4 regions of the Streptantibioticus cattleyicolor NRRL 8057 genome follow, and region 1 is predicted to be linked to each of the others. Evidence: riboswitches for the same ligand, from Rfam matches in the RefSeq annotation. Region 1 holds a riboswitch; each other region holds the start of a gene.
The links. A riboswitch is a leader RNA that binds a small molecule or an ion and turns the genes downstream of it on or off. The one in region 1 is predicted to bind cobalamin.
Positions count from the first base shown of each region.

Region 1 (7,405 bases):
ACGCGTCCAGCTCCCGCGGGCCCTCGCCGACCGCGCCCCGCGGGAACTCTCCGGCGGCCAGCGGCAGCGCGTCAGCCTCGCCCGCGCCCTCGTCCTCGAACCGCAGCTCCTGGTGGCCGACGAGCCGACCAGCGCCCTCGACGTCAGCGTGCAGGAAGCGGTGCTGACCGTGATCGCCGAGTTGCAGCGGGACCTCGGTTTCGCCTGCCTCTTCGTCTCGCACGACCTGGCCGTGGTGCAGCGCTTCGCCCAGCGCGTCGTCGTCATGCGCGGCGGACACGTGGAGGAACACGGCACCACCGGGACGACGTTGCTGCGTCCGCGGACCGACTACACCCGGCGGCTGCTGGCCGCCGTCCCCGTCCCCGACCCCGTTCTGCAACGCCAACGCCGCCTGCGACGGCAGGCCGCCGGATCAGGAGCCGACGCGTGACCCGACCCCTGACACACCCCACGGTCGTCGCCGGCGTCGACATCGGCGGCACCACCACGCAGGTGGTGCTGTGCACCCCCGACCTGGCCGTAGTGGCGCACACCCAGATCCCCACCCCGGCGGCCCAGGGCGGCCCGGCGATGATCCGCGCCGCCCTCGACGCGCTGCGCCGGCTGCTCGGCCAGTCGCCCCGCAGGCTGGCGGGCGTGGGGGTCGGCGCGGCCGGGGTGGTGGACACCGCGACCGGCCGCGTCCTGGTGGCCAGCGACTCCTTCCGCGACTGGGCCGGCTTCCCGGTCACCGCCACCATCGAGGCCGAACTGGGCGTACCGGCGTTCCTCGACAACGACGTCAACGCCTTCCTGCGCGGCGAGGTCGCCAAGGGCGCCGTCCAGGGCGAGCGCGACGTGCTCGGCATCACCCTCGGCACCGGTGTCGGCGGCGCCCTGTGCCTGGGCGGGACCCTGCTCGACGGGGCGCACGGCGCGGCCGGGGAGATCGGCCACATCCCCGGCTTCGGCGACCTGCCGTGCACCTGCGGCGGACGCGGCCACCTGGAGACCCTCGCCTCCGGCCGCGCCGTCGCCACCCACTACGCGCGGCGTACCGGACACCGCACCACCGCCCGGCACATCGCCGCCGCGGCGGAGAACGGTGACGCCGACGCCCGGGCCGTCTTCCACGCCGCCGGAACCGCCGTCGCCCGTGCCGTCCTGATCACCGCGGGCCTGCTCGACGTCACCACCGTGGTCCTCGGCGGCGGCCTCACCCACGCCTGGCACCTGCTGCACCCCGCGATCCGCCAGGCGCTGGAGGCCGAACCGCCGGTCAGCGCCCAGCCGATCCGCCTGGAGCGCACCCGGCTGGCCGGTCACGCGGCGGCCATCGGCGCGGCCTGCCTGGCCGGTCCGCGCCCGGCGCCGGTCGGGGCGTAGCCGTCCGGCCGTGGCGGGTCCGGCCGGTGTGCGCCGGGCCCGCCGCCACCCTCACCGGTCATTCGCCGGCTTCCAGGTCGCCCTCGGTCTCCAGGTACACCTCCCGCAGCGCGGCGAGCACCGCCGGGTCGGGCTTGGCCCACATCCCGCGCGACTCGGCCTCCAGCAGCCGCTCGGCGATGCCGTGCAGCGCCCAGGGGTTGGCCTGCTGGAGGAAGGCGCGGTTGGCCGGGTCGAGCACGTACGCCTCGGTGAGCCGGTCGTACATCCAGTCGGCGACCACGCCGGTGGTGGCGTCGTAGCCGAACAGGTAGTCCACGGTGGCGGCGAGTTCGAAGGCGCCCTTGTAGCCGTGGCGGCGCATCGCTTCGATCCACCTGGGGTTGACCACGCGGGCCCGGAAGACGCGGGAGGTCTCCTCGACGAGGGTGCGGGTGCGGACGGTCTCGGGGCGGGTGGAGTCGCCGATGTACGCCTCGGGGGCGGTGCCGCGCAGGGCGCGTACGGTGGCGACCATGCCGCCGTGGTACTGGAAGTAGTCGTCGGAGTCGGCGATGTCGTGTTCGCGGGTGTCGGTGTTCTTGGCGGCGACCGCGATGCGCCGGTAGGCGGTCTCCATCTCCTCGCGGGCCGGGCGGCCGTCGAGTCCGCGGCCGTAGGCGTAGCCGCCCCAGACCGTGTAGACCTCGGCGAGGTCGGCGTCGGTGCGCCAGTCGCGGGAGTCGATGAGCTGGAGCAGCCCCGCGCCGTAGGTGCCGGGGCGGGAGCCGAAGATGCGGGTGGTGGCGCGGCGTTCGTCGCCGTGCGCCGCGAGGTCGGCCTGGACGTTGGCGCGTACGTGGTTGGCCTCGGCCGGTTCGTGCAGCGCCGCGGCCATCCGTACCGCGTCGTCCAGCAGGCCGATGGCGTGCGGGAAGGCGTCCCGGAAGAAGCCGGAGACGCGCAGGGTGACGTCGACGCGGGGGCGTCCCAACTCCTCGTACGGTACGGGTTCGAGGCCGGTCACCCGGCGGGAGGCGTCGTCCCACACCGGGCGGATGCCGAGCAGCGCCAGGGCCTCGGCCACGTCGTCGCCGGCCGTGCGCATGGCGCTGGTGCCCCACAGGGACAGGCCCACCGTCTCCGGCCAGTGGCCGTGGTCGGCGCGGTACCGCTCCAGGAGGGAGTCGGCGAGCGCCTGGCCGGTCTCCCAGGCGAGGCGGGAGGGGACGGCCTTGGGGTCGACGGAGTAGAAGTTGCGGCCGGTCGGCAGGGTGTTGACCAGGCCGCGCAGGGGTGAGCCGGAGGGGCCGGCCGGGACGAATCCGCCGGCCAGCGCGTGGACGCTGTGGTCGAGTTCGGCGGTGGTCCCGGCGAGCCGGGGGACGACCTCGCGGGCGGCGAAGTCCAGTACGCGGGCGACCTGTTCGCCCTCGCCGGTGGGTACCGCGGCCGGGTCCCAGCCGGCGTCCTCCATCGCCTGGACGAGGGCGCGGGCCCGGGCCTCGGCCTCGTCGGCCGTGGTGCGGGTGGCGGCCGACTCGTCGAGGCCGAGGGCTTCGCGCAGCCCGGGCAGGGCGGTGGTGCCGCCCCAGATCTGGCGGGCGCGGAGGATGGCGAGCACCAGGCTCACCCGGCTCTCACCGGTCGGCGCGGTGCCCAGTACGTGCAGACCGTCGCGGATCTGGGCGTCCTTGACCTCGCACAGCCAGCCGTCGACGTGCAGCAGGAAGTCGTCGAAGCCGTCGTCGTCGGGGCGGTCGGCGAGGCCGAGGTCGTGGTCGAGCCGGGCGGCCTGGATCAGCGTCCAGATGCGGGCGCGGATCGCCGGGAGCTTCGCCGGGTCCATGGCGGCGATCTGGGCGTGTTCGTCGAGGAGTTGTTCCAGCCGGGCGATGTCGCCGTAGGACTCGGCGCGGGCCATCGGCGGCACCAGGTGGTCGACGAGGGTGGCGTGCACCCGGCGTTTGGCCTGGGTGCCCTCGCCGGGGTCGTTGACCAGGAAGGGGTAGATCAGCGGGAGGTCGCCGAGGGCGGCGTCCGGGGCGCAGGCGGCCGACAGACCGGCGTTCTTGCCGGGCAGCCACTCCAGGTTGCCGTGCTTGCCCAGGTGGATCACCGCGTCGGCGCCGAAGCCGCCCTCGTCGCGCGGGGCGGCGATCCAGCGGTAGGCGGCCAGGTAGTGGTGGGAGGGCGGGAGGTCGGGGTCGTGGTAGATGGCGATCGGGTTCTCGCCGAAGCCGCGCGGCGGCTGGATGAGGACGAGCAGGTTGCCGTGGCGGAGGGCGGCGAGCACGATGTCGCCCTCGGGGTTGCGGCTGCGGTCGACGAACAGCTCGCCGGGCGCCGGGCCCCAGTGTTCCTCGACGGCGGAGCGCAGTTCGGGCGGGAGGGTGGCGAACCAGCGGCGGTAGTCGGCGGCCGGTATGCGCACCGGGTTGCGGGCGAGTTGTTCCTCGGTGAGCCAGTCCTGGTCGTGGCCGCCCGCCTCGATGAGCGCCCGGATCAGTTCGTCGCCATCGCCGGAGGCGAGTCCGGGGACCTCCGCGCCGGTACCGAAGTCGTACCCCTCGTCCCGCAGCCGGCGCAGCAGCGCGACGGCGCTCGCGGGGGTGTCCAGGCCGACCGCGTTGCCGATGCGGGAGTGCTTGGTGGGGTAGGCGGAGAGCACCAGCGCGACGCGTTTGGCGGCGGGCGGGATGTGGCGCAGCCGGGCGTGGCGTACCGCGATCCCGGCCACCCGGGCGGCGCGTTCGGGGTCGGCGACGTACGCCGGGAGGCCGTCGGCGTCGATCTCCTTGAAGGAGAACGCCACGGTGATCAGCCGGCCGTCGAACTCGGGCACCGCGATCTGGCCGGCCGCGTCCAGCGGGGAGACCCCCTCGTCGCCCGCGGCCCAGTCGGCGCGCGAGCCGGTCAGGCAGAGGGCTTGCAGGATCGGGACGTCGAGGGCGGTCAGGGCGCCGGCGTCCCAGGACTCGTCGTCGCCCCCGGCGGAGGCGTCGGCGGGCCGGGTGCCGCCCGCGGCGAGGACGGTGGTGACGACGGCGTCGGCGGCCCGCAGCGCGTCGATCAGCTCCGGTTCCGGCGCCCGCAGCGAGGCGACGTACAGCGGCAGGGGCGTGCCGCCCGCGTCCTCGATCGCGTCGCACAGGGCGTGGACGAAGGCGGTGTTGCCGGCCATGTGGTGGGCGCGGTAGTAGAGCACGGCGACGACGGGGCGGCCGGTGCCGTCGTCGCGCGCGACGCGTTCCAGCGGGCCCCAGGTGGGCGCGGGCGCCGGGGGTTCGAAGCCGTGGCCGGTGAGCAGGACGGTGTCGGAGAGGAACCGGGCGAGGTGTTCGAGGTTGGCCGGGCCGCCGTGGGCGAGGTAGGCGTGGGCCTCGGCGGCGATGCCGACCGGGACCGTGGAGGCGGCCATCAGCTGGGCGTCGGGGGCCTGTTCGCCGGTGAGGACGACGACCGGGCGGCCGTCGGCGAGCAGCAGGTCGAGGCCGTCCTGCCAGGCGCGGACGCCGCCGAGGAGGCGTACCACGACCAGGGCGACGCCGTCGAGGAGGTCCGGGAGGCCGTCGAGGGGCAGCCGGGCCGGGTTGGCGAAGCGGTAGCGCACCGGGCCGCCGGCCGCGCGGGCGCTGAGCAGGTCGGTGTCGGAGGTCGACAGGAGCAGGACGCGGGGGTGCGTGTCGCGCTCCCCGGATGACGGCTGCATGCGGTCGCTGGCCTTCCTCGGGGTCCGCGCCCCGGGCGGTGTCGGATGGCTCCGCCGCGCGCCAAGTGGTGCGCGGCGGAAGGGAGTTCCTGGCTCACCCGGCCCCGGGGGGCGGGCTCACAGTGGCGGGACCGCGCCGGATTCGCACCGGGCTTCCTCCCTGGTCGCCATGGTGGCGGTGGTGGAACGGATGATCCACCGAGGAGCATAGTAAGGGGCACCGAGGAATGGCGGGGAGTACACCGGGTGCGATCATCGGTATGCTCGCGGCCATGTCAACGGCTTCCACCCCTCCGTCGTCCCAGGCCGCGGCGGTCTCGCGGGATCGCGGTGACGCCTGCCCGGGGGCGCTGCGGCTGCACGCCGCGGACGACGGGGCGCTGGCCCGCGTCCGGCTGCCCGGCGGTGTGCTGACGACCCGTCAGGCCGAAGCGCTGGGGTCGGCGGCACTGCGGCTGGGCGACGGCGACCTGCATCTGACCTCACGCGGCAACGTGCAGTTGCGCGGGCTGCCGGCCGGGTGCGGTGCCGAACTGGCCGGGCTGCTGGAGGCCGCCGGGCTGCTGCCGTCCCCGGGACACGAGCGGGTGCGCAACGTCGTCGCCTCGCCGCTGTCCGGGCTCGACGGGCACGGGCTGCGGGACGTACGGCCGTGGCTCACCGGCCTCGACGCGCTGCTGTGCGCGAGCGAAGCGGCCCGCGAGCTGTCCGGGCGCTTCCTGTTCGCGCTGGACGACGGGCGCGGGGACGTCGCCGGGCTCGGCGCCGACGTCACGGTGCGGGCGGTTCCGGACGGGGACGCCCTGGTGCGCCTCGGGGCGTCCGGGACGGCGCTGCGGGTGCCCGGCGGGCAGGCGGCGCGGGCCACGCTGACGGCCGCCGAGGTCTTCCTCGACGCCGCGCGGGCGAGCGGGACGCGTGCCTGGCGGGTGGCCGAACTCGCGTTGCCTGCCGAGGAGTTGACGGCCGCGCTCGGCCGCCGTCTGACGGCGGACGGCATCAACCACGCGACGGGCGTACCGGAGGCCACCGGCACCGGCGGTCCGCTCCCCGGGGTGACCGGCGACGCCTTGTCGGTCCACGTTCCGCTCGGCCGGCTGTCCGCCGCGCAGTGGCGGGAGCTGACCCGGGCCGCCCGCGGTGAGCTGCGGCTGACCCCCTGGCGCGGCGTCGTCCTGCCCGCACCGGGCCTCACCCCCGAGCGGGCGGCCGACGCGCTCGCCCGGCTGCGCGCCGTCGGCCTGGTCACCGACCCCGACTCGCCCTGGCCGCGGGTGGGCGCCTGCGTCGGCCGCCCCGGCTGCGCCAGGTCACGGGCGGACGTGCGGACGGACGCCGCCGCGGCCCTGGACGCGGCCGGACTCCCGGGCCTCCCCCTGTACTGGTCCGGGTGCGAACGCCGCTGCGGTCACCCCGTGGGCGACCGGATCGACGTGGTGGCCGCCGAGGACGGCGGCTACCGGGTGAGCGTCACCGCCTCCGGCCGGGCGCCGCGCACCGCCACCGTGGACCACCCCTCCCGACTCGCCACCGTCCTGGCGGCGATCACCTCATGAGCCGTATCCCCGACGAGAGCAGCGAGAAGAATACCGTGTCCCGCTACGACTACGAGAAGGACGGCGCGGCCATCTACCGCCGGTCGTTCGCCACCATCCGCGCGGAAGCCGATCTGGCGGGGCTGCCCGCCGACGTCGCCCAGGTCGCCGTGCGGATGATCCACGCCTGCGGGATGACCGACCTCGTCGGCGACCTGGCGTACACCCCCGCCGTGGTCGCCCGGGCCCGCGCGGCGCTGCGTTCCGGCGCGCCGATCCTGTGCGACGTCCAGATGGTGGCCAGCGGCGTGACCCGCAAGCGGCTGCCCGCCGGCAACGACGTGCTCTGCACGCTCTCCGACCCGGCCGTCCCGGAACTGGCGGCGAAGCTCGGCACCACGCGGACCGCCGCCGCGCTGGAGCTGTGGCGGGACCGGCTGGAGGGTGCCGTGGTCGCCGTGGGCAACGCGCCCACCGCGCTCTTCCGCCTGCTGGAGATGGTCGAGGAGGGCGCCCCCCGGCCCGCCGCCGTCATCGGCGTGCCGGTCGGCTTCGTCGGCGCCGCCGAGTCCAAGGACGCCCTGGCCGCCCACCCGTCCGGGGTGGACCACCTCGTCGTCCGGGGCCGCCGGGGCGGCAGCGCCCTCGCCGCCGCCGCGCTCAACGCGATCGCGAGTGAGGAAGAGTGAGCGCCAAGCTGTACGGGGTCGGGCTCGGCCCGGGTGACCCGTCCCTGATGACCGTCCGGGCGGTCGAGGTGATCGCCGAGGCCGACGTGATCGCCTACCACAGCGCCCGCCACGGCCGTTCC
Region 1 is NC_017585.1:324,818-332,222, forward strand. It holds gene SCATT_RS28955 (dipeptide ABC transporter ATP-binding protein) at 1-433, shown strand, start outside; gene SCATT_RS28960 (ROK family protein) at 430-1,368, shown strand; gene cobN (cobaltochelatase subunit CobN) at 1,427-5,059, opposite strand; cobalamin riboswitch at 5,123-5,274, opposite strand; gene cobG (precorrin-3B synthase) at 5,320-6,615, shown strand; gene SCATT_RS28975 (precorrin-8X methylmutase) at 6,612-7,283, shown strand; gene SCATT_RS28980 (precorrin-2 C(20)-methyltransferase) at 7,280-7,405, shown strand, end outside.

Region 2 (7,405 bases), on a different replicon from region 1:
GCGTAGCTCGCCCGGGGCCGGCTATGGACGTAACCGGTGGGCCGGGCCGCCAGGTCCCGCCGGCTGAGCTGCGCCGCGGCCACTCCGTGCAGCACCACGCAGGCCACCAGCCCGACCCGCATGATCCACAGGAACCACGCGTAGTGCAGCACCGGTTCGCCGATGGTCCGCAGCCAGTGCGCGTACCCGTTGAAGTCGTCCGGGCCGAAGAACACCTTGAGGTTGCCCGCCATGTGCGCCACCAGGAACAGCAGCATCAGCACGCCGGTGACGGCCATCACCGTCTTCTTGCCGACGGTGGAGTGCCACAGCACCGCCACGGTGGACGGGCGCCGGGCCGCCCGCGGTGCCGGTGCGGTCGCCGCGGACTTCGCGGGCTTCGCGGTGGAAGGGGTCGCCTGTGCCATGGACACGACGGTAAGGAGCGAACACTACATCGGTCCAAGACATGGTTCCGCTCATTTCCATAGGCAACAGCTATCATCACTCGTGTGCAGCTCCACCAGCTCGCCTACTTCGTCGCCGTCGCCGAGACCCGCCACTTCACCCGGGCCGCGGCCCGCGCGCACGTCGCCCAGCCCTCGCTCTCCCAGCAGATCCGCGCCCTCGAACGGGAACTGGGCGCCGAACTCTTCCACCGCGCCCGCGGCCACATCGGCCTCACCGACGCCGGCGAGGCGCTCCTGCCGCTGGCCCGGCGGATCCTCGCCGACACCGAGACCGCCCGCCGCGAGGTGCAGGAGGTCGTCCAACTGCGACGCGGCCGGGTCCGCCTCGGCGCCACCCCCAGCCTGTGCGCCAGCCTCGTCCCCGACGTCCTGCGCGCCTTCCGCGACCGCTACCCCGGGGTGGACCTGGTGATCCACGAGGACGGCTCGCAGGACCTGGTACGGGTGCTCGCCGCCGGCGAACTCGACCTCGCCCTGGTCATCACCCCGCTCGCCGCGCAGGCCCCCGCGCTCACCACCGCCGAACTGCTGCGCGAGGACCTCGTCGTGGTCTCCACACCCGGCGCCCCCGCCCCGGGCGGCCGGCGCGCCCGGATCCGGGTGGCCGACCTGCGCGACCAGCCGCTGGTGATGTTCCGCCGCGGCTACGACCTGCGCGAGTTCACCGTCGGCGCCTGCCGCGCCGCCGGCTTCGAGCCCTCCTTCGCCGTCGAGGGCGGCGAGATGGACGCGGTCCTCGGCTTCGTCCGGGCCGGCCTCGGCATCGCCGTCCTCCCCGGGATGGTCGCCACGCGCTCCGGCCTACGGGTGACCCCCTTCGCGGGTCCGGGCCTGCAACGGACGATCGCGGTCGCGCACCGCAAGGACGTGCAGCCCCCGCGGGCCGCCCGCGAACTCACCCGGGTCCTCCGCGACCACCTCGCCACCGCCTCCGCCGCCGGCACCCTCCCCCCGAGCACGGTCCTCCCCTGACGGTTCGCTCGCGCTGGCGGTCAGCCATGACGTGGTGGCCGGTTCGCCCGTTTCGGGTTGCGGGGTCGCCTCCGGCAGGCCCGGTGTGGCGGGGGTACCCCCGAATCCCCGCACTGGCGCTTGCCGTTGCCGTGGTGGCCGGTTCGCCCGGTTCGGGGTTCCGGGGTTGCCCCGGCGGCCCCTGTCCGGTGGGTGGTTGGTGGGGTTTTTGGTTTGGTGCGGCACCGGGTGGGTTCGCCTTGGGTGCGTTGGGGGTCGGGGGCGCGCCGGGGGTGACTCCTCGCTCCCCGTATCCGCCAAGGCTTGGCTCCGGCTACTGGGTCGCTGCGGGGACACCCCCGGCACACCCCCTCCTGTCCGGTTGGCGGGTGCCTCTCTTCGCGGGTGGGGGTGAGTGAGGAGGTTGGGGTCACCCCGGTCTTTTTCTCACCCCCTCCGTGCCGCAGCGCGGAACGAGACCGGACGGGGGCGTGCAGGGGTGTCCCCGCAGCGACCCAGTAGCCGGAGCGCAACTGTGGCGGATACGTGGAGCGAGGAGTCACCCCGGAGGGCCCCCGGGAACCCAGGCAGACAGTGCGCATCCCGCGCTGGACGAATACAGCCACGGGTGGGCGGGGGAAAACATCTGTGACGTCCGCCACGACGAAAGGGGAACGGGCGCGCCCCGGGGAGGTAATGGCTGACCGCCAGCGCGAGCGCCGCGCCACGACGAGACGGGGGACCGGGGGCACCCCCGGTTGGGAGCTAGTCGCCGTCGGCCTTCGGCCGACGGCGGAGGACGAGCACGGTGGCCCCGCCCGCCAGCGCGAGCAGAACCGCTCCGTCGGCCACCTCACTCATCCCCGACCCCCCCATCACACTCCCGCCCAGCCCCGCCTTCGCCCCCATCACCGGGACCGGGGTGCCCTCCCCGGGCACCCGGACGGTGCTGGTGGTGGTCGTCCCGTGGTCACCGCAGCGGATGGTCACCCGGTAGGAGCCGGGCTTCGCGGTGACCGGGACGCGTACGTCGGCGGACATGTGGCCGACCCCCGCGGCCAGTACCACCGTGCCGAAGAGCGGCGAGGTCGCCTTGGCGCCCTTCGTCATGTCGTCGCACCGGCTGTCGTCGTTGATCAGCAGGATCTGACCGGGCTGGACCGGTTGCGGGGCCACGCTCGCCCAGGCCGCCGGGGCGGCGAGCGAGACCGTGGCGGCCCCGGCCAGTGCGACGGCGGCGGTACGACCAGCGTGCATGGGACTCTCCTGTGCCGGACGCGGACACGGTGACCGCGATCGACGAAACCGGCCTTGGGGGGATCAAAACCCGGCCGGTCCCCGCTCGCCAGGCGGAAACGCCCGACGGGGTCGGAGCCGCCCCCGCACGGGCCCCGTCACGCAGGGAAAACGGCACGTCACCGTATGCGCACCGCCGAACGGGTGGGATCGTCCCCGGTGCGCCGTCCGGGTGAGGCGGAGCCGGCGCTCAGCGCTCGTCGAGCCATGAGCGCAGTTCGGCCCGGTCCGTCTCGCCCAGTGACGCCGGGGACCACACCGGGGCGCGGTCCTTGTCGACGAGGGCGGCCCGTACGCCCTCGGCGAAGTCGTGGCCGGCCGCCACCCGGCAGGCGAGCCGCAGTTCGCGGGCGAGGCATTCCTCCAGTGAGGATCCGGCGCCGCGGCGCAGCAGTTCGAAGGTGAGGAAGAGGCTCGCCGGCGACATCCGGCCGAGTACCGTCAGTGTCTCGCGGGCCCAGTCGTCCCGTTCGGCGGTGAGCCGGTCGAAGACCTCGTCCAGCGTGGGCGCCGAGAAGCAGCGGTCGATGGCCGGGTAGTGGCCGCGCAGTTCGGAGGCGGGCGGGGCGGTGGCGAAGCCGGCCACCAGTTCCGCGGTGCGCGTCCCGCCGCCGTCCCGCAACGCCGCCTCCAGCGCGGGAAGTTCGCTCGACGGCAGGTAGTGCGTGGCCAGCCCGCACTCCACCGCCGCGGCGCCGGAGATCCGGGTGCCGGTCAGCCCCAGGTACATCCCCACCGAACCGGGCAGCCGGGGCAGGAAGTAACCGGCGCCGATGTCGGGGAAGAAGCCGATCGCGGTCTCCGGCATGGCCAGCCCGGCCCGTTCGGTGACCACCCGCAGCGTGCCGTGCACCGAGATCCCCAGGCCGCCGCCGAGCGCGAAGCCGTCGATGAGCGCGAGGTACGGCTTGGGGTAGCCGGCGATCGCCGCGTCCAGGGCGTACTCGGCGGCGAAGTACGCGCGTACCGCCGCCAGGTCGCCGCGCAGCGCCGCCTCGCGTACCGCCCTTATGTCGCCGCCGGCGCAGAACGCCTTGGGGGAGGTGCTGGCGATCACCACCGCGTGGACCGAGTCGTCGTCGCGCCAGCGGTCCAGCGCGGCGGTCAGCAGCCGGACCATCTCCAGGTCGAGCGCGTTGAGCGCGGCCGGGCGGTCCAGCAGCAGCCGGCCGACGCCGCCGTCGGCGACGGCGCGTACCGGGGGGTGGTGCGGGTGGGGTGCCATGCCGTTCCTGTCCTGGTAGTGCCGTTCAGGGGTCAACGGCCGCGTTCCGCACCGCCGTTGACCTGGATGATCTGTGCCGTGACCTGGCCCGCGCCGGGGGCGGCGAGCCAGCGCACGGCGTCGGCGACGTCCGCCGGGGTGCCCGCGCGGCCGGTGCTGGTCTGCTCGATCAGGGCCCGTTCCCGTTCGGCCGCCAGGCCGCCGGAGAAGAACTCGGTGTCCCGGATGTAGCCGGGGGCGACCACGTTGACGGTGATCCCGCGCGGCCCGAGTTCGCGGGCGAGGTCGAAGGCGTAGGGGTGGAGCGCCGCCTTGGACGCGGCGTACGAGCCGGTGCCGGAGCCGCGCAGGGCGGCGATGGAGCTGATCAGGACCACCCGGCCGCCGGGGGAGGCCAGCCGGTCCTTGAGCGCCTCGGTGAGCAGCACCGCGGTCAGGGTGTTGACCCGGAAGTTCTCCGACCAGGCCCACGCGGTGCGCTCCAGCCCCTCCGGGATCGCCTCGCCGCCGTGCGCCGCCGGGTTGCCGCCGGCGTTGGCGACGACCACGTCCACCCGGTCGAAGCGCGCGGCCACCTCGTCGGCGACCCGGCGCGCCCCGCCGGCCGAGGACAGGTCGGCGGCGACGGTCAGCGGTTCGGGCAGCCCGGGGTGGGCGGCGGTCAGCCGGCCGGCCGTCTCGCGCAGCACCTGCTCGCGGCGGCCGGTGAGCACCAGGTGCGCCTCCTCGGCCGCGAACTCCCCGGCGACCGCCGAACCGATCCCGCTGCCGCCGCCGCTGACCACCACGACCCGTGTCATCTCCACCTCCGGCGCTCCGGCGGACTCCGGCGGCCCGCCGGTGATCACCGTACCGAACCGGGGCGCGCGCCCGGTCAGACGGACGGCCGGGACCAGCGGTGTTCGACCCGGGCCAGCTTCCAGTAGGCCAGCGCGCAGGCCCAGACCACCACGAACAGCCCGGCGATCAGGAAGCCGGCGTTGCCCAGGTCGAGTCCGGAGATCCAGCCGGTGACCGGGTCGGCGAGGCCCAGCTTGTCGCGGAGGACGCCGACCAGTTCGACCGTTCCGATCAGGAAGGCGACGGCGATGGAGAGCCCGGTGATGGTGAGGTTGTAATAGACCTTGCGCACCGGGTTGCTGAACGCCCAGTGGTAGGCGACGTTCATGAAGGTGCCGTCGAGGGTGTCGAACAGGCTCATCCCGGCGGCGAAGAGCAGCGGCAGGCAGACGATGGCGTACCAGGGCAGGCCGGCCGCCGCGCCGCTGCCCGCCATCACCATCAGCGTGACCTCGGTGGCGGTGTCGAACCCGAGGCCGAACAGCAGGCCCACCGGGAACATCTGCCCGGAGCGGGTGATGGAGCGGGTGAGGCGGCCCAGGATGCGGTTGAGGAAGCCGCGCGAGTCGAGGTGGGCCTCCAGCTCCGACTCGTCGAACCGTCCGGCGCGCATCGCCTTGAAGACCCGGACGATGCCGGCGAGCGCCACCAGGTTGAGCGCGGCGATGACGTAGAGGAAGCCGCCGGAGACGCAGGTGCCGATCAGCCCGAGGGCGCGGTGGGTGCGCGAGTCGTCGCTCATCAGTGTGCCGGCCAGCTGTGCGCCGCCCGCGATGAGCGCGGCGAGCAGGATCACCATGCTGGAGTGGCCGAGGGCGAACCAGAACCCCACCGACAGCGGGCGTTTGCCGTCGGCCATGAGCTTGCGGGTGGTGTTGTCGATGGCCGCGATGTGATCGGCGTCGAAGGCGTGCCGCATGCCCAGGGTGTACGCGGTCACCCCCAGGCCGACGCCGAACACCTGGGAGCCGACGGTGTAGTGACGCGGCACCACCAGGAGGAAGAGCACCCCGAAGGCGGCCAGGTGCAGCGCGGTGATGACGGCGAGCAGCCCCGCGGTGCGCAGGGTGTCCCGGCGCTGCCAGCGCAGGGCGGGGGGGACGGCGGATATCGCGGGGGTGGCGGTGGGATCTGCGGCAGGCAGGGTCATTCGAGGATCACGCTCCAGCACCTCGTGGACGTCTTCGTGAGATGCCGTGGCCGGTCTCCTGGCTGACGGGTGGTGCTCGCGCCCGGCCCTGCCTTCCCGGCCGCGCGAACGGCCAGTGGTTCCCCGCGCCGTGGCCGGCGCGCGGAACGGGACGGGAACTCCCCGATCACAGTGGCGAGGGCCGCTCCGGTCTGGGACCCCCTGACGAGGGCCTGTCACCGGTATTCCCGAACACCACGGCCCGCTCACTGTACCGGTCCGGGGGGCCGGCGGCACGGGGCCGCCGGTACCCGTCCGTTGCCCCGGACGGCCGACTATGTCTCAGATACCGGTAAAACCCCCATCTTTACGGTATCCCTCGACTGCCCAGGCTCGTTGTACAGGGCCCCAATCACGACTCGTCCCTTGGAGGCAGTCGCATGAAGTCCCTCAAGCTCTCATCCGTCCGGGCGGCCATGGTGCTGGCCGGCGGCGCCGCCGCGCTGCTGCTGGCGGCGGGCACCTCCGTCGCGGCCGGCGCGGACAGCCCCCGTCCGCTCCCCGGCCACCAGGTCAAGGGCCATGAGCACGGCCACCACCGGCACCACGGCCACCGGCACCACCACCACTACCACCACGGCCACCACCGTCTGTCCCACCACTCCGGCTGGTTCCACGAGGGCGGGCGCGAGCACGGCCGCGAGGGGCGCGAGCACGGTCGTGAAGGCCGTGAGCACGGCCGTGAGGGCCGCGACCGCATGGAGCGGGGCCTCGGCGGCGAGCGCGGCATGCGGCACAGCTGACCCGCCCGGCCCCCGGTGAACGGCCACCGCGCGGCGCTCCAACCCCTCCCGGGGCGCCGCGCGGTGGCGTTGTCGTCACCGCCGCCGGGCGGCGCGGTTCAGGTCAGCAGCCCGGTGGCGGTCACCGCGCGCAGCCCGCGCCGCCCGAGCCCGGCCAGCAGCCCCGGCAGCGCCCGTACCGTGCCCTCGTGGCCGAGGTGGAGGCTGACCACCGAGCCGGGGCGCACCTGGCCCAGCACGGTGGAGGTGACCGCCTGCGGCCCCGGGTCGGTCCAGTCGAGGGAGTCGACGTCGTAGGAGAGCACGTGGGGGTAGCCCGCCTTGCGGGCCAGCGAGATCACCAGCGGGGTGGCGTACCGGGCCTGTGAGGGGCGGAACCAGCGCCCGGGGCTTCCGGTGAGCCGGCGCAGCCGGTCGGCGCAGCGGTTGATCTCGGCCGCCGCGGCGTCGGCGGCCATGGTGCACACCGGACCGTGGTTCTGGGTGTGGTTGCCCAGTTCGTGGCCGCCGTCCAGGATCCGGCGGGCGATGCGCGGGTAGGCGTCCAGCCAGCTGCCGACCGCCAGGACGGTGACGTGCGCCCCGGCGTGTTCGGCCGCGGTGAGCAGCGCGGTGGCGAGCGCGGGGTCGCCCTGGCCGTGGAAGGTGAGGGCGACCAGCGGCCGGTCCCGGGGGCCGTGCTCGATCTGGTCGGGCAGGGTGGCCGGCAGCG
Region 2 is NC_017586.1:5,491,182-5,498,586, forward strand. It holds gene SCATT_RS24050 (succinate dehydrogenase cytochrome b subunit) at 1-407, opposite strand, end outside; gene SCATT_RS24055 (LysR family transcriptional regulator) at 492-1,421, shown strand; gene SCATT_RS24060 (hypothetical protein) at 2,166-2,657, opposite strand; gene SCATT_RS24065 (enoyl-CoA hydratase/isomerase family protein) at 2,887-3,921, opposite strand; gene SCATT_RS24070 (SDR family NAD(P)-dependent oxidoreductase) at 3,954-4,721, opposite strand; gene nicT (Nickel transporter NicT) at 4,796-5,911, opposite strand; cobalamin riboswitch at 5,943-6,165, opposite strand; gene SCATT_RS38685 (hypothetical protein) at 6,331-6,693, shown strand; gene SCATT_RS24085 (polysaccharide deacetylase family protein) at 6,792-7,405, opposite strand, start outside.
Region 2: linked by a shared signal. The riboswitch ahead of nicT (Nickel transporter NicT) and the one ahead of cobN (cobaltochelatase subunit CobN) in region 1 are both predicted to bind cobalamin.

Region 3 (7,405 bases), on a different replicon from region 1:
CCACCACCGCGGCGGCCTCGGGGACGGCCCAGTCGCGGGCCTCCAGCGTCTCGGCGAGCCGCCGGGCGACCCGTTCCAGCAGGTCGATCGCGTCCGAGGCGGTGCGCGCCGGGCCCTCGGCCAGCGCGGTCAGCGCCTCCGGAACCGCCACCCGGGCCCCCGGCTCGGCCAGCAACTCCCGTTCCACCAGCCCGTATTCGGCCGCCAGCGACGCCCGCAGCCCCGGCAGAGCCCCCGCGGTTCCACCCCAGATCTGCGCCGACCGCAGCACCGCCAGCACCAGGTTGACCCGTGCCTCGCCGACCGGGCCGCCGCCCAGGATGTGCAGGCCGTCACGGATCTGCACGTCCTTGATCTCGCACAGCCAGCCGTCGATGTGCATGACGAACTCGTCGAACTCGTCCTCATCGGGCTGCTCGTCCACCTGGAGGTCGTGGTGGAGCTCGGCGGCCCGCACCAGCGTCCAGATCTGGCCGCGCACGGCCGGTGCCTTCGCCGGGTCCAGGTCGCTGACGAGCGCGTACTCGTCCAGCAGTTGCTCCAGCTTGGCGAGGTCGCCGTAGGAGTCGGCGCGGGCCATCGGCGGGACCAGGTGGTCGACCACGGTGGCGTGGCCGCGCCGCTTGGCCTGGGTGCCCTCACCGGGGTCGTTGACGATGAACGGGTAGACCAGCGGCAGTTCGCCCAGCACCGCGTCGGGCGCGCACCCCCGGGACAGGCCGAGTCCCTTGCCCGGCAGCCACTCCATGGTGCCGTGCTTGCCCAGGTGGACGACGGCGTCGGCGCCGAACGACCGCTCCAGCCAGCGGTAGGCGGCCAGGTAGTGGTGGGAGGGCGGCAGGTCGGGGTCGTGGTAGATGGCGATCGGGTTCTCCCCGAAGCCGCGCGGCGGCTGGATCATGATCACCACGTTGCCGAAGCGCAGCGAGGCCAGCACGATCTCGTCGCCGTCCACGTAGAGCGAGCCCGGCGGCTCCCCCCAGTGCTCCAGCATCGCCTCGCGCAGCGCCGGGTCGAGCGTGGCGAACCACTCCCGGTAGTCCGCCAGCGGAACCCGCGCCGGGGCCGCCGCCAACTGCTCCTCGGTGAGCCATTCCACGTCGTGGCCGCCGGCCGCGATCAGCCGGTGGATCAGCTCGTCGCCGTCGTCCGGGTGGTCGCCGGTGTCGTACCCGGCCGCCCGCAGCGCGTCCAGCAGCCGCACCGCGGAGGCCGGGGTGTCCAGCCCGACGGCGTTGCCGACCCGGGAGTGCTTGGTGGGGTACGCGGTGAAGACCAGGGCGAGCTTCTTGTCCGCGTCGGCCTTGTGGCGCAGCGCCGCGTGGCGCACCGCGATCCCGGCCACCCGCCCGGCCCGCTCGGGGTCGGCGACGTAGACCGGTACGTCGTCGTCGCCGGTCTCCTTGAAGGAGAACGGAACGGTGATCAGCCGGCCGTCGAACTCCGGGATGGCCACCTGCATCGCCGCGTCCATCGGGGTCAGCGCCGCGTCCGACGCCTCCCAGGCCGCCCGCGACGAGGTGAGGCAGAGCCCCTGGAGCACCGGCACGTCCAGCTCGGCGAGCGCGCCGACGTCCCACGCCTCCTCGTCGCCGCCGGCCGAGGCGTCCGAGGCGACCGTGCCGCCGGCCGCGAGCACCGTGGCCACCAGCGCGTCCGCCCGCCCCAGCAGTTCGTACAGCCCCGGGTCGGCACCGCGTAGTGAACCGCAGTACACCGGCAGCGGATTGGCGCCCTTGGCCTCGATCGCCTCGCACAGGGTGTCCACGAACGCGGTGTTGCCGGAGAGTTCGTGGGCCCGGTAGAAGAGCACGCCGACCGTGGGGCGGTCCTCCTTGAGCTGGTAGGAGCCGTGCACCCCGTAGGCGGGCATCGGCTCCGGCGGGGCGAACCCCTCGCCGGTCAGGGCCACGGTGTCGGTCAGGAAGCGGGCCAGCTCGGCGAGGTTGCGCGGGCCGCCCTCGACCAGGTAGCGCAGCGCCTCGGCCACCACGCCGGCCGGCACCGAGGACATCGCCATCAGCTCCGCGTCCGGCACCGCCTCGCCGCCCAGCAGCACGGTCGGCACCCCGCTCGCGGCCAGCGCCGCCAGCCCCTCCTCCCAGGCCCGTTTGCCGCCCAGCAGCCGGACCACGGCGACCGTGACGCCGTCCAGCAGCGCGGGCAGGTCCTCCGCGGTCAGCCGGGTCGGGTTGCCGGTCCGGTAGGCGGCACCGCAGGCCCGGGCGGCCAGCAGGTCGGTGTCGGCGGTGGACAGCAGCGCAACGGTGTGCTCGTTGTTCACGGTGCTCCCGGGGGAAGGAAGGGGAGGCCGGCCGGAACGCCGTCCTCGATCAGCCGCAGCAGTGCCGCGGTGTCCGCGTGCTCCTCGATCAGATCGCCGAGCCGGTCGAGCTGCTCCTCGCGCAGCGCGCCGAAGGAGGTGTCCGGCGCGGGGACGAAACGGCGCCCCGCCGCCTTCGCCACCCGGCGCAGGAACGCCCGGCGGAAACCGTCGCTCTCCAGCGAGCCGTGCCAGTGGGTGCCCCACACCGCGCCGACCCGGCAGCCGTCCAGGAACGCCTCGTCGCCGCCGCGCACCTCGGCCACCCCGTGGTGGATCTCGTAGCCCTCCACGGGTTCGCCGAACTCCTTGCCGGACGGCCGGGCCAGCGTCTTTTCGGCGGCGAACCGCACCCGTACCGGCAGCACGCCCAGCGCCTCGACGGTGCCGGCGCGGGACTCGACGTCGTCCTCGACGACCTCGCCGAGCATCTGGAAGCCGCCGCAGATGCCCAGCACCGGACGGCCCTCGGCGGCCCGGCGCACCACGGCGTCGGCCAGCCCGCGCTCCCGCAGCCAGGCCAGCGCCCGTACCGTGCCGCGGGTGCCGGGCAGCACCACCAGGTCGGCGTCGGCCAGCTCCTCGGGGCGGTCCACGAAGCGCACCACGACCCCGGGTTCGGCGGCGAGCGCGTCCACGTCGGTGAAGTTGGACATCAGCGGCACCGCGGCCACCGCGACCCGCAGCACGTCCTCCCCGTACGGGGGCGTCACGGCCGACTCGCGCACGGTGCCGCGCAACGACACCCGCAGCCCGTCCTCCTCGTCGATGCCCAGGCCGTGCCGGAACGGCAGCACCCCCAGCGTCTGACGGCCCGTCAGTTTCCGGAGGCTCTCCAGCCCCGGCTCCAGCAGCGTCACGTCACCGTGGAACTTGTTGACCAGGTAGCCGGCGATCAGCGCCTGGTCCTCGCGGTCCAGGAGCGCGGTGGTGCCGAAGAACGAGGCGAAGACCCCGCCGCGGTCTATGTCGCCGACCACCACCACCGGCAGCCGCGCGGCCCGCGCCAGCCCCATGTTGACGATGTCGCTGCGCCGCAGGTTGATCTCGGCCGGGCTGCCGGCCCCCTCGCAGATCACCACGTCGTGGGTACGGCGCAGTTCGGCCAGGCAGTCGGTGACGGTGCCCAGCAACTCCCGCTGCCGCCCGTCATGGTAGCCCCGTGCGCTCAACTCACCCACCGGCCTGCCCAGCAGCACCACCTGGCTGCTGCTCTCCCCGCCCGGCTTGAGCAGCACCGGGTTCATCAGCGCCGTCGGCTCCACCCGCGCGGCCTGCGCCTGCATCGCCTGGGCCCGGCCGATCTCGGCGCCGCCGCGGGTGACGAAGGAGTTGAGCGACATGTTCTGCGCCTTGAACGGCGCCACCCGCACACCCCGCCGCACCAGCCACCGGCAGATCCCGGCGGTCACCACGCTCTTGCCCGCGTCCGAGGTGGTCCCGGCCACCAGCAGTCCGCCTGTCACCGACGCCTCCTCGACACCAGCCCCGCACCGGCGCAGACCGCCAGCGCCAGCAACCCCACCCGGCGCGACAGCCGCACCGCGCGCTCCACATCGGCCACCTCGACCGGCCGCCCGGCCGCGCCCAGCACCGGCCGGTGCTCCACCCGCCCGCCGTACGACAGCGTGCCGCCCAGCCGGACGCCCAACGCGCCCGCGAACGACGCCTCCACCGGCCCCGCGTTGGGGCTCGGGTGGCGCCGTCCGTCGTCCCGCCACACCCGCCAGGCGCCGCGCGGATCGGGTCCGGCCACGGTCGCCAGCAACGCGGTCAGCCGGGCGCCCGGCCACCCCAGCACGTCGTCGAGCCGGGCCGCCGCCCAGCCGAACCGCCGGTAACGCGGCGAACGGTGACCCACCATCGCGTCCAGCGTGTTGACCGCCCGGAAGGCGGCGAGCCCCGGCACCCCGCCGATCGCCCCCCACACCAGCGCGCCGACCACCGCGTCGGAGGTGTTCTCGGCCACCGACTCGACCACGGCACGGGCGATCTGCGGCCCGTCCAGCGCCTGCGGATCCCGGCCGCACAGGTGCGGCAGCCGTTCCCGGGCCGCCGTCAGGTCCCCGTCCGCCAGCGCCGCGGCCACCGCCCGGGCCTCCCGCCCCAGCGACGTACCGCCCAGCACCGACCAGGTCACCACGGCGCCCAGCGCGGTGGCGGCCAACGGGGAACGGCGGGTCAGCCGCTCGGCGGCGTACCCGGCGGCCAGCACCCCGCCCGCGCACACCGCGGTGAAGAGCGCGCCCCGGCCCCGGTCGTCCCGCCACAGCCGGCGCTCCGCCGCCGAGGCGGCCCGGCCGAACGCGGCCACCGGATGCGCCCGGCGCGGGTCACCGGCGAGCAGGTCGCAGGTGTAGCCCAGGGCGGCGCCGTACGCGAAGAAGCGATCGGCACGCATCGGTTCAGTCCGCCGTCGCGCCTCGGGACGGCCTCGTCGGCAGGGGTGGGGGCGGTGTGCCGGGCATGGCAGAAGTCCTCACTCAGGGTCCGCGCCCTGGTTCGACGTGACCGGCGACGAGAGTCTCCTGGCTCCCGGATCGGCACGCCCCCGGCCTTCCAGCCGCTCACGCGGCCGTGACGCTCGGGTGGGGACGTGCTCCCCGGTGACAGTGGCGGGACCGCGCCGGATTCGCACCGGCTTCCTCTGCTGTCGCCGTTGGGCATAGCGCCGTATGGCACCGCGAAGTCCACCATGGGCCGCGAACGCGCGTCAACCTTGTGTGAGCGCCCCCACGGGGTGTATGCGCAGGTGGAGACGGGAAGGCCGGCCCGACGCACGGGCCGGCCACGGCGGTTCAGCCGACGATGAGCCAGATCCCGTAGGCCACCGCCGCCGTGCACAGCGCGAAGCACAGGTAGGCGCCCGCCCGCCGGGCTGAGGCGGTCTGACCGCCGGGGCCCGCCGGGGCCTGCTTCGCCAGCCCCGCCACGCCCAGCGTGAACAGCGCGACCAGCGCCACCGTGACGCCCACGCCGACGCCGAGCACCGAGGCGAAGCCCGCCCAGTCGATCTTCACAGCAGCGCTTCCTTCTGTGCGGCGGCCGGGGCGGCCGGGACCACGGGGGGAACGGAGGCCGCCGGCGCCGGCAGCACGGCCGTCAGCGGCGCGACGGGCGCCACGGCCGGGGCGAACGGGTCGAAGCCCTCCTCGGCGGCTTCGGCGGCGGGCTCCGCCACCGGCGCCACGTCGTTGACGTTGGTGTGGTCCACCGGCTTGCGCTGTGAGACCAGCCACGCGGCCAGCCCCACCGCCAGCCCGATCGCGCCGACCACGATCACGCCCCAGGTGCCCTGCTCGGACAGGAGGGCGGCGCCGGACGCCACGAGCCCGGCGGCGGGCAGCGTGATCACCCAGGAGGCGGCCATCCGGCCGGCCGTGCCCCACCGCACCACGGCGCCCTTGCGGCCGACCCCGGCCCCGAGCACCGCGCCGGAGCACACGTGCGTGGTGGAGAGCGCGAAGCCCAGGTGGGACGAGGCGAGGATCACCGTCGCGGCCCCGGTCTGGGCGGCGAAGCCCTGCTGCGGCTGGATGTCGGTGAGCCCCTTGCCCAGGGTGCGGATGATCCGCCAGCCGCCGACGTACGTACCCAGCGCCATGGCGGCACCGGCCGCCACGATCACCCACAGCGGCGGGTCGGCGTGCGGCGCCACCAGGCCGCCGGTCACCAGCGCCAGGGTGATCACGCCCATCGTCTTCTGCCCGTCGCTGGTGCCGTGGGCCAGCGAGACCAGCCCGGCCGAGGCGATCTGCCCGGCCCGGTAACCCTTGGCGGTGGCCGCCGGGTCCGCGCCGCGCCCGATCCGGTAGGTCGCCCGGGTGGCCAGCGCCGAGGCGATCCCGGCGATCAGCGGGGAGGCCACCGCCGGGATCAGCACCTTCATCACGATCGCGTCGGCGTGCACCCCGTGGACGCCCACCGAGGCCAAGGTGGCCCCGATCAACCCGCCGAACAGGGCGTGCGAGGAACTGGACGGCAGCCCGGCCAGCCAGGTCACCAGGTTCCACACGATCGCGCCGATCAGCCCGGCGAAGATCACTTCCGGGTGCACCCCGGCCTTCTCGTCGATGATGCCGCCCGAGATGGTCTTGGCGACCTGCACCGACAGGAACGCCCCGGCCAGGTTGAGCACCGCGGCCATCGCCACGGCCGCTCTCGGCTTCATCGCCCCGGTGGAGATGGTGGTCGCCATGGCGTTGGCGGTGTCGTGGAAGCCGTTCGTGAAGTCGAACACGAGCGCGGTGACGATCACGACTCCGACGAGCAACGTGATGTGGTCCATTCACCCAGGCAATCGTTCGAGCGGGCAGAGACGCGGCGACCGTACGGACCGAGAATGAACGGAAGGTGAACTGACGGCATCCTCCCGGCGGTCACCGCGACCCCTTCACCATCGCACCCCCCGACCGGCCCGCCAGGGCGCGCTGAGGCGACGGGCGGTGCGGCCGGCCCCGCCGCACGCCTGAGCGCCCGCGCGGGCGGCGGAACACCCGGCGCTAGCCCCGCCCGGAGATCCGGTCCGCCAGCCGGGCCACCGGGTCCGTGTGTGCCGTGCGGCCGGCGCGCTCGCGGCGGTCGGCCGTCCGGTAGGCGGCGTACAGGGTGTGCACCCCGAGCCAGCGCAGCGGCTCCGGCTCCCAGCGCCGTACCCGGTGGGAGACCCACGGCAGCGTGGTCAGCCCGGTCGCCCCGCCCTGTCCGGAGTCGAGCCGCACCAGATCGCACAGGGTGCGCGCGGCCAGGTTGGCGGTGGCCACCCCGCTGCCCACGTAACCCCCGGCCCAGCCCAGCCCCGTGGTGCGGTCCAGCTCCACCGCGGCGCACCAGTCCCGCGGCACCCCCAGCACCCCCGACCAGGCGTGGTCGACCGCCGCCCCGGCGGCGGCCGGGAAGAGACGCACCAGGATCTCCCGCAGCGCCGCCACGGTGGCCGGCCGGGTGCGCCCGTCGTTGTCGGTGCGCGACCCGAACCGGTACGGCACCCCCCGGCCGCCGAGCGCGATCCGGCCGTCCTCGGTGCGCTGCGCGTACATGTACGCGTGCGCCAGGTCGCCCAGCGTCTCGCGGCCCTCCCAG
Region 3 is NC_017586.1:1,128,636-1,136,040, reverse strand. It holds gene cobN (cobaltochelatase subunit CobN) at 1-2,257, opposite strand, end outside; gene SCATT_RS04795 (cobyric acid synthase) at 2,281-3,789, opposite strand; gene SCATT_RS04790 (cobalamin biosynthesis protein) at 3,786-4,724, opposite strand; cobalamin riboswitch at 4,846-4,970, opposite strand; gene SCATT_RS04785 (hypothetical protein) at 5,122-5,343, opposite strand; gene SCATT_RS04780 (inorganic phosphate transporter) at 5,340-6,611, opposite strand; gene SCATT_RS04775 (NAD(P)/FAD-dependent oxidoreductase) at 6,826-7,405, opposite strand, start outside.
Region 3: linked by a shared signal. The riboswitch ahead of SCATT_RS04790 (cobalamin biosynthesis protein) and the one ahead of cobN (cobaltochelatase subunit CobN) in region 1 are both predicted to bind cobalamin.

Region 4 (7,405 bases), on a different replicon from region 1:
GAGCGGCTGGCCGCCGACGCCGGGTACGCCGCCGAGGACTGGTCGTCCTCGGTCCGCCTGCTGTGCCGCTCCTGCTCGGAGAGCCGGATGCCCACCGACGACGGCTCCGACGCCTCCCGCGACCCGCACGACCAGGGCGAGCCGGGCCACCCCGGCCACCTCAGCCACCGCAGCCCCGGGGCGCTGTGGGTGCCCGAGCGCGAATGCGGCATCGCCGCCCCGGCCGGCCTGGTGCGCGGACTGCTCGACAGCTGGGTCGCCGACAGCCCGGACAGCCGTGACTGGCGCGATCTGGAAGAGGTCTGCTGACCGCTTCGGCCGTACTCTGTAAGGCGCAGACCGCGAAGATCAGGAAGGCGTACCCGGAGCAATGGCGCAGCAGCAGACCGACGACGAGCAGGTGTCGGAGTTCATCGACGACACGGTGGACGCGGAGGAGCGCGAGCGCGCCCACCGCGAGCGGGGCACGGTCCGGCCGATCACCGTGGTCGGCAACCCCGTGCTGCACAAGGAGTGCGCGGACGTCACCGCTTTCGACGACGACCTGGCCCGGCTGATCGACGACATGTTCGCCAGCCAGCGCGCCGCCGAGGGCGTCGGCCTGGCCGCCAACCAGATCGGCGTCGACCTGAAGGTCTTCGTCTACGACTGCCAGGACGACGAGGGCGTGCGCCACGTCGGCCACGTGGTCAACCCGGTGCTCGACGAGGTGCCCGCCGACCGCCGGGTGCTGGACGACTCCAACGAGGGCTGCCTGTCGGTCCCCGGCGCCTACATGGAGCTGGCCCGCCCCGACTACGCCGTGGTGCGCGGCAAGGACATGCACGGCAACCCGATCGCGGTGCGCGGCACCGGCTACTTCGCCCGCTGCCTCCAGCACGAGACCGACCACCTGTACGGCTACCTGTACATCGACCGGCTCTCCAAGCGCGACCGCAAGGACGTCCTCAAGCAGATGGCCGAGAAGACCCCGCGCTACGAGACCGTCCCCAACGACTGACGCGGCGGCGTACACAGCCGCCTCATAGCCCGCTGTGCCAGCGTGGCCTGCCATGACGACAGGCCGACGACGGCGCGGCGGGCTTTCCGCGCCGGTACGCACCACGCTCAGCAAGGTCCCGGAGGTCACCGGGGTGTTCTGGATCACCAAGGTGCTCACCACGGGCATGGGGGAGACCACCTCCGACTGGCTCGCGCACGTCCTCGACCCGGTGGTCGCGGTGGGCCTGGCCGGGGTGGCGCTCGCCGCCGTGCTCGCCCTCCAGTTCACCGTGACCGCCTACGTGCCGTGGATCTACTGGACGGCCGTCGTCATGGTCAGCGTCTTCGGCACCATGGCCGCCGACGTGGCCCACGTCGGCCTCGGCGTGCCGTACGAGGTCTCCGCGGCGGCCTTCCTGGTGGCGCTGGCGGTGATCTTCGGCCTCTGGTACGCCAGTGAGCGCACGCTCTCCGTCCACCGCATCCGCAGCCGGCGCCGGGAGGCGTTCTACTGGGCGACCGTGCTGGTCACCTTCGCGCTGGGCACCGCGGTGGGCGACCTGACCGCGGCCACGCTGGGGCTGGGCTACCTCTCCTCCGGGCTGCTGTTCGCCGTGCTGATCGCGGTGCCGGCGCTGGCCCACCGCGGCCTGGGGCTGGGCGCGGTGCCGGCGTTCTGGGCCGCCTACGTGGTCACCCGGCCGCTGGGCGCCTCGTTCGCCGACTGGATGGCGGCGCCGGGCGCCCACGGCGGGCTCGGCTGGGACTATGGCCCGGTGAGCGCGGTGCTCACCGTGGTGATCGTGGCCCTGGTCCTGTCCCTCCAGGCGGCTCAGAAGTCGTCGTCGAAGGAGACCGTGCCCTCCACCGCCACCTGGTAGGCCGAGGCGCGGCGCTCGAAGAAGTTGGTCAGCTCCTGGACGTTCTGCAACTCCATGAAGGAGAACGGGTTCTGCGAGCCGTAGCGGACCGGCAGCCCGAGCCGGACCAGCCGCTGGTCCGCCACGCACTCCAGATAGGCGCGCATCGACTCGGTGTTCATCCCCGGCAGCCCGTCACCGCACAGGTCGCGGGCGAACTGCAACTCCGCCTCGACCGCCTCCTCCAGCATCGCGGTGACCTGCTTGCCCATCTCCTCGTCGAACAGGTCGGGTTCCTCCGCCCGGACGGTGTCGACCACCTGGAAGGCGAAGTCCATGTGCATCGACTCGTCGCGGAAGACCCAGTTGGTGCCGGTGGCCAGGCCGTGCAGCAGGCCCCGGGAGCGGAACCAGTAGACGTAGGCGAAGGCGCCGTAGAAGAAGAGCCCCTCGATGCAGGCGGCGAAGCAGATCAGGTTGAGCAGGAAGCGGCGCCGCTCGGCCTTGGTGCGCAGCCGGTCGATCTCCTCCACCGAGTCCATCCAGCGGAAGCAGAACTGCGCCTTCTCGCGGATCGACGGGATGTTCTCCACCGCCGCGAAGGCCGCCGCCCGGTCGTCCGGATCGGGCAGGTAGGTGTCGAGCAACGTCAGGTAGAACTGGACGTGCACGGCCTCCTCGAACAGCTGGCGCGACAGGTACAGCCGGGCCTCGGGCGAGTTGATGTGCTTGTACAGCGTGAGCACCAGGTTGTTGGCGACGATCGAGTCACCGGTGGCGAAGAAGGCCACCAGGCGGCCGATCAGATGCTGCTCGCCCGGGGAGAGCTTGGCCAGGTCGGCCACGTCGGAGTGGAGGTCGACCTCCTCCACGGTCCAGTTGTTCTTGATGGCGTTGCGGTACCGCTCGTAGAAGTCCGGGTACCGCATCGGCCGCAGCGTCAGCTCGAAACCGGGGTCGAGCAGGTTCTTGGGACGGTTGTCGGACGGGTTCACTGACATGCCTCGCAGGACTCGGGGTTCTCCAGGGAGCAGGCGATCGCCTCGGCGTCGGGCGCCTGCTGGGGGACGGCGGCGGTGGCGGTGGCCGCGCCCGCCGCCCGGGCGATCCGGGTGGCCGGCCGGGACCGCAGGTAGTAGGTGGTCTTCAGCCCCTTCTTCCACGCGTAGGCGTACATCGAGCTGAGCTTGCCGATGGTCGGCGCGGCCATGAAGAGGTTGAGCGACTGGCTCTGGTCCAGGTACGGGGTGCGGTCGGCGGCCATGTCGATCAGCGCCCGCTGCGGCAGCTCCCACGCCGTGCGGTACAACGCCCGTACGCCGGCCGGGATCCAGCCGAGGTCCTGCACCGAGCCGTTGGCCTCGCGCAGCGCCTCCCGGGTGCGGGCGTCCCACACCCCCAGCTTCTTCAGATCGGCCACCAGGTACGTGTTGACCTGGAGGAACTCACCGCTGAGCGTCTCGCGCTTGAACAGGTTGGACACCTGCGGCTCGATGCACTCGTAGACCCCGGCGATGGAGGCGATGGTGGCGGTCGGCGCGATCGCCAGCAGCAGCGAGTTGCGCAGCCCGGTACGGGAGATCCGCTCGCGCAGCGCCGTCCACCGGTCCGGCCAGGCCGGCTCGGTGGGGAAGTGGTCGGGGTGGAGCACCCCGCGGGCCGCCCGGGTCCGCTCCCACGCCGGGTGGGGCCCGTGGCGTTCGGCCAGCGCGCAGGACTGCTCGTAGGCGGCGAGCATGACGCGTTCGGCGATCCGGGTGGACAGCGCCCGCGCCTCGGGCGAGTCGAACGGCAGCCGCAGCCGGAAGAAGACGTCCTGGAGCCCCATCACCCCCAGACCCACCGGCCGCCAGCGGGAGTTGGAGGCGGCGGCCTGCTCGGTCGGGTAGTAGTTGATGTCCACCACCCGGTCCAGGAAGGTCACCGCGGTGCGCACGGTGGCGTCCAGCTTCTCCCAGTCGACCGAGGCGTCCGCGGTCAGATGGGCGGCGAGGTTGACCGAACCGAGGTTGCACACCGCGGTCTCGCCGTCGTCGGTCACCTCCAGGATCTCGGTGCACAGGTTGGAGGAGTGCACCACGCTGCCGGGTTCGGCGGTCTGGTTGGCGGTGCGGTTGGCGGCGTCCTTGAAGGTCATCCAGCCGTTGCCGGTCTGCGCCAGGGTGCGCATCATCCGCGCGTACAGCTGCCGGGCCGGGACGCGCTTGATCTGGCGGCCGGCGGCTTCGGCGGCCCGGTAGGCGGCGTCGAACTCCTCGCCCCACAGGTCGACCAGCTCGGGCACGTCGGCGGGGGAGAACAGCGACCACTCGGCGTCCGCCTCGACCCGGCGCATGAACTCGTCGGGGATCCAGTGCGCCAGGTTGAGGTTGTGGGTGCGCCGGGCGTCCTCGCCGGTGTTGTCCCGCAGCTCCAGGAACTCCTCGACGTCGGCGTGCCAGGTCTCCAGGTAGACGCAGGCCGCGCCCTTGCGCCGGCCGCCCTGGTTGACCGCGGCCACCGAGGCGTCCAGGGTGCGCAGGAACGGCACGATGCCGTTGGAGCGGCCGTTGGTGCCGCGGATCAGCGAACCGCGGGAGCGGATCCGGCTGAACGGCAGCCCGATGCCGCCGGCGTGCTTGGAGAGCCGGGCGACCTGGTGGTAGCGCTGGTAGATCGAGTCCAGCTCGTCCAGCGGCGAGTCCAGCAGGTAGCAGGAGGACATCTGCGGGTGCCGGGTACCGGAGTTGAAGAGCGTCGGCGAGCTGGGCAGGTAGTCCAGCCGCGACATCAGCCGGTAGAGCGAGGCCACCTCCTCCACCGCCGCGGCCGAGTCGTCGGCGGCCAGCCCGCAGGCCACCCGGAGCAGGAAGTGCTGCGGGGTCTCCACCACCTGCCGGGTCACCGGGTGGCGCAGCAGGTAGCGGCTGTAGAGGGTGCGCAGCCCGAAGTAGCCGAAGCGGTCGTCGCCGGCCGGGTCGATCAGCGCGTCCAGCCGGCCGGCGTGGGCGGCGGTGAACGCGGCGGTGGCGTCCGCGATCAGCCCCTCGCGGTGGCCGGTGGCGATCGAGGAGGAGAACGAGGTCACCTGCTGGCCGGCCGCCTCCTCGGTGATGGCGCGGGCCAGCAACCGGGCGGCGAGGAAGCTGTACTGCGGGTCCTCGGAGATCAGCCCGGCCGCCGCCTCGGTGGCCAGGTCGCGCAGTTCGGCCGCGTCGGAGCCGGCGTGCCGGCCGCGCAGCGCCGCCGCCGCGACCCGGCCGGGGTCGGTGTCGGGCAGGTCGGCGGTGAGCTCCATGAGGGTGCGCAGCAGCGCGGTGCCCGGCTCGTCCGGCGGAACGGCGGTTGCTGACGCGGGGTCTGCGGGAGCGATGGTCACGGCGGTCTCCTCGTACGCGGCGGCCCCGTTGCGAGCGGGACCACGGCCGCGTACGGCATGCCGCAGACAGGGCAGGGCAGGCCGCGTCACGTCCGCAGACCCAACCCGCGAGGCCCGGACATCTGTTGCCCCTTCGGAGCAGCCCGAAGTGGCGCTGCCGGCAGGTACTCGGACTTCTCCGGCGCGTCGGGCACGCCGGGACACCGTTGCGGGGCAGTCCCGGAATCTCACCGGGTTCCCCTGCGACAGCAGCGGTGATGAGCATACATCTAGTGCCGGGTCCGTTTGCGCGGCCCTAGATGTAGTGTCCGGGGCGTGCTGGGGTACTCGTCCCCGAACGCCGACGGGCCGCCGTACCCCGGTGCGTCGGGGTACGGCGGCCCGTGCGGGGCCGGCCGCGGCCGTGGGGTCAGTGGCCGGCCGGGGCCAGCGGACGCTCCTGCTGGACGCCGGGGTCGCCGATGTCGGCGGTGTAGTCGTCCCGGGTGGTCTCGTCGGCGCCGTCCGGTGCCCCGACCGCCCGCAGCACCACGGTGAGGACCACCGCGACCACCACGTTGAGCACGAACGCCGTCATGCCGATGTAGCCGATCTGCCCGATGCCCGGGATCAGCTTGGAGCTGCCGCCGAAGTGCTTCTGCGTCGGGCTCGCCACCGACCAGGCCGCCCAGGTGCCGTAGACCATGCCGACCGCCCAGCCGGCCAGCAGCGCCCAGCGGTGGAACCAGCGGGTGTACAACCCGGCCACCAGCGACGGGAAGGTCTGCAGGATCCAGATGCCGCCCAGCAGCTGGAAGTTGATGGCCACCGTCTTGTCCATGGTGAGCACGAAGATCAGCGCGCCGACCTTGACCACCAGCGAGACCAGCTTGGAGACCTTGGTCTCCTGGGCGGCCGTGGCGTCCGGCTTGATCAGGTCCTTGTAGACGTTGCGGGTGAACAGGTTGGCCGCGGCGATGGACATGATGGCCGCCGGCACCAGCGCGCCGATCCCGATCGCGGCGAAGGCCACCCCGGCGAACCAGGACGGGAACATGTCCAGGAAGAGCTGGGGGATGGCGAGCTGGCCGTTGTAGCCCTTGACGCCCTTGCCCACGCCGGCCGCGATCGCCATGAAGCCCAGCATCGCCAGCAGCCCCAGCATCAGCGAGTACAGCGGCAGGATCGTGGTGTTGCGGCGCACCACGTTGCGGCTGCGGCTGGAGAGGGTGGCGGTGATCGAGTGCGGGTACATGAACAGCGCCAGCGCCGAGCCGAGCGCCAGCGTGCCGTACGCCCACTGCGCCTTGGGCCCGCTGGCCAGCTCCCCGCGGGGTTTGCCGGTGGCCGGGTTGACCTTGGCGAGCGTCTCGCCGGCGGTGTGGAAGATGTGCGAGAAGCCGCCGAGCCGGATCGGGATGTAGATGATCGCCACCGCGATGACGATGTAGATCAACGCGTCCTTGACGAAGGCGATCAGCGCCGGCGCGCGCAGCCCGGAGGAGTAGGTGTAGGCGGCCAGCACCGCGAAGGCGATCAGCAGCGGCAGGTCCTTGACGAACCAGTTGGACGAGGCGCCGCCGCCCACCCCCATCACGTCCAGCACCGCCTGGATGCCCACCAGTTGGAGCGCGATGTACGGCATCGTGGCCAGCAGCCCGGTGACCGCCACCGCCAGCGACAGACCCTTGGAGCCGTACCGGCCGCGCACGAAGTCCGACGGGGTGACGTAGCCGTGCCGGTGCGAGACCGACCACAGCCGCGGCAGGAAGCAGAAGATCAGCGGGTAGACCAGGATGGTGTACGGCACCGCGAAGAACCCCGAGGCGCCGGCCGCGTAGACCGCCGCCGGCACCGCCACGAAGGTGTACGCAGTTTACAGGTCGCCGCCGAGCAGGAACCAGGTGATCCAGGTGCCGAAGCTGCGTCCGCCCAGCCCCCATTCGTCCAGGCTGTGCGCGTCGGCGGCGCGCCGCCAGCGGGCGGCGAGGAAGCCCAGGACGGTGACGAGCAGGAAGAAGAAGACGAAGACGCCCAGCGCGACGCCGTTGACCCCGTGCTTCACCGGCCGTCCCCCTTGCGCGCCCGCTCCTCGCGCCGCACCAGCAGGTAGGCGGTCGAGGTCAGCCCGGCGGAGACGATCACCCAGGCCATCTGGTACCAGTAGAAGAACGGGATGCCCAGCAGCGCCGGCGTCACCCGGGCGTAGGAGCCCACCCACAGCATC
Region 4 is NC_017586.1:4,371,500-4,378,904, forward strand. It holds gene SCATT_RS19295 (tetratricopeptide repeat protein) at 1-309, shown strand, start outside; gene def (peptide deformylase) at 371-1,000, shown strand; gene SCATT_RS19305 (COG4705 family protein) at 1,053-1,862, shown strand; gene SCATT_RS19310 (ribonucleotide-diphosphate reductase subunit beta) at 1,814-2,842, opposite strand; gene SCATT_RS19315 (ribonucleoside-diphosphate reductase subunit alpha) at 2,833-5,199, opposite strand; adenosylcobalamin-variant (AdoCbl-variant) riboswitch at 5,354-5,451, opposite strand; partial or broken gene mctP (monocarboxylate uptake permease MctP) at 5,609-7,243, opposite strand; gene SCATT_RS19325 (DUF3311 domain-containing protein) at 7,240-7,405, opposite strand, start outside.
Region 4: linked by a shared signal. The riboswitch ahead of SCATT_RS19315 (ribonucleoside-diphosphate reductase subunit alpha) and the one ahead of cobN (cobaltochelatase subunit CobN) in region 1 are both predicted to bind cobalamin.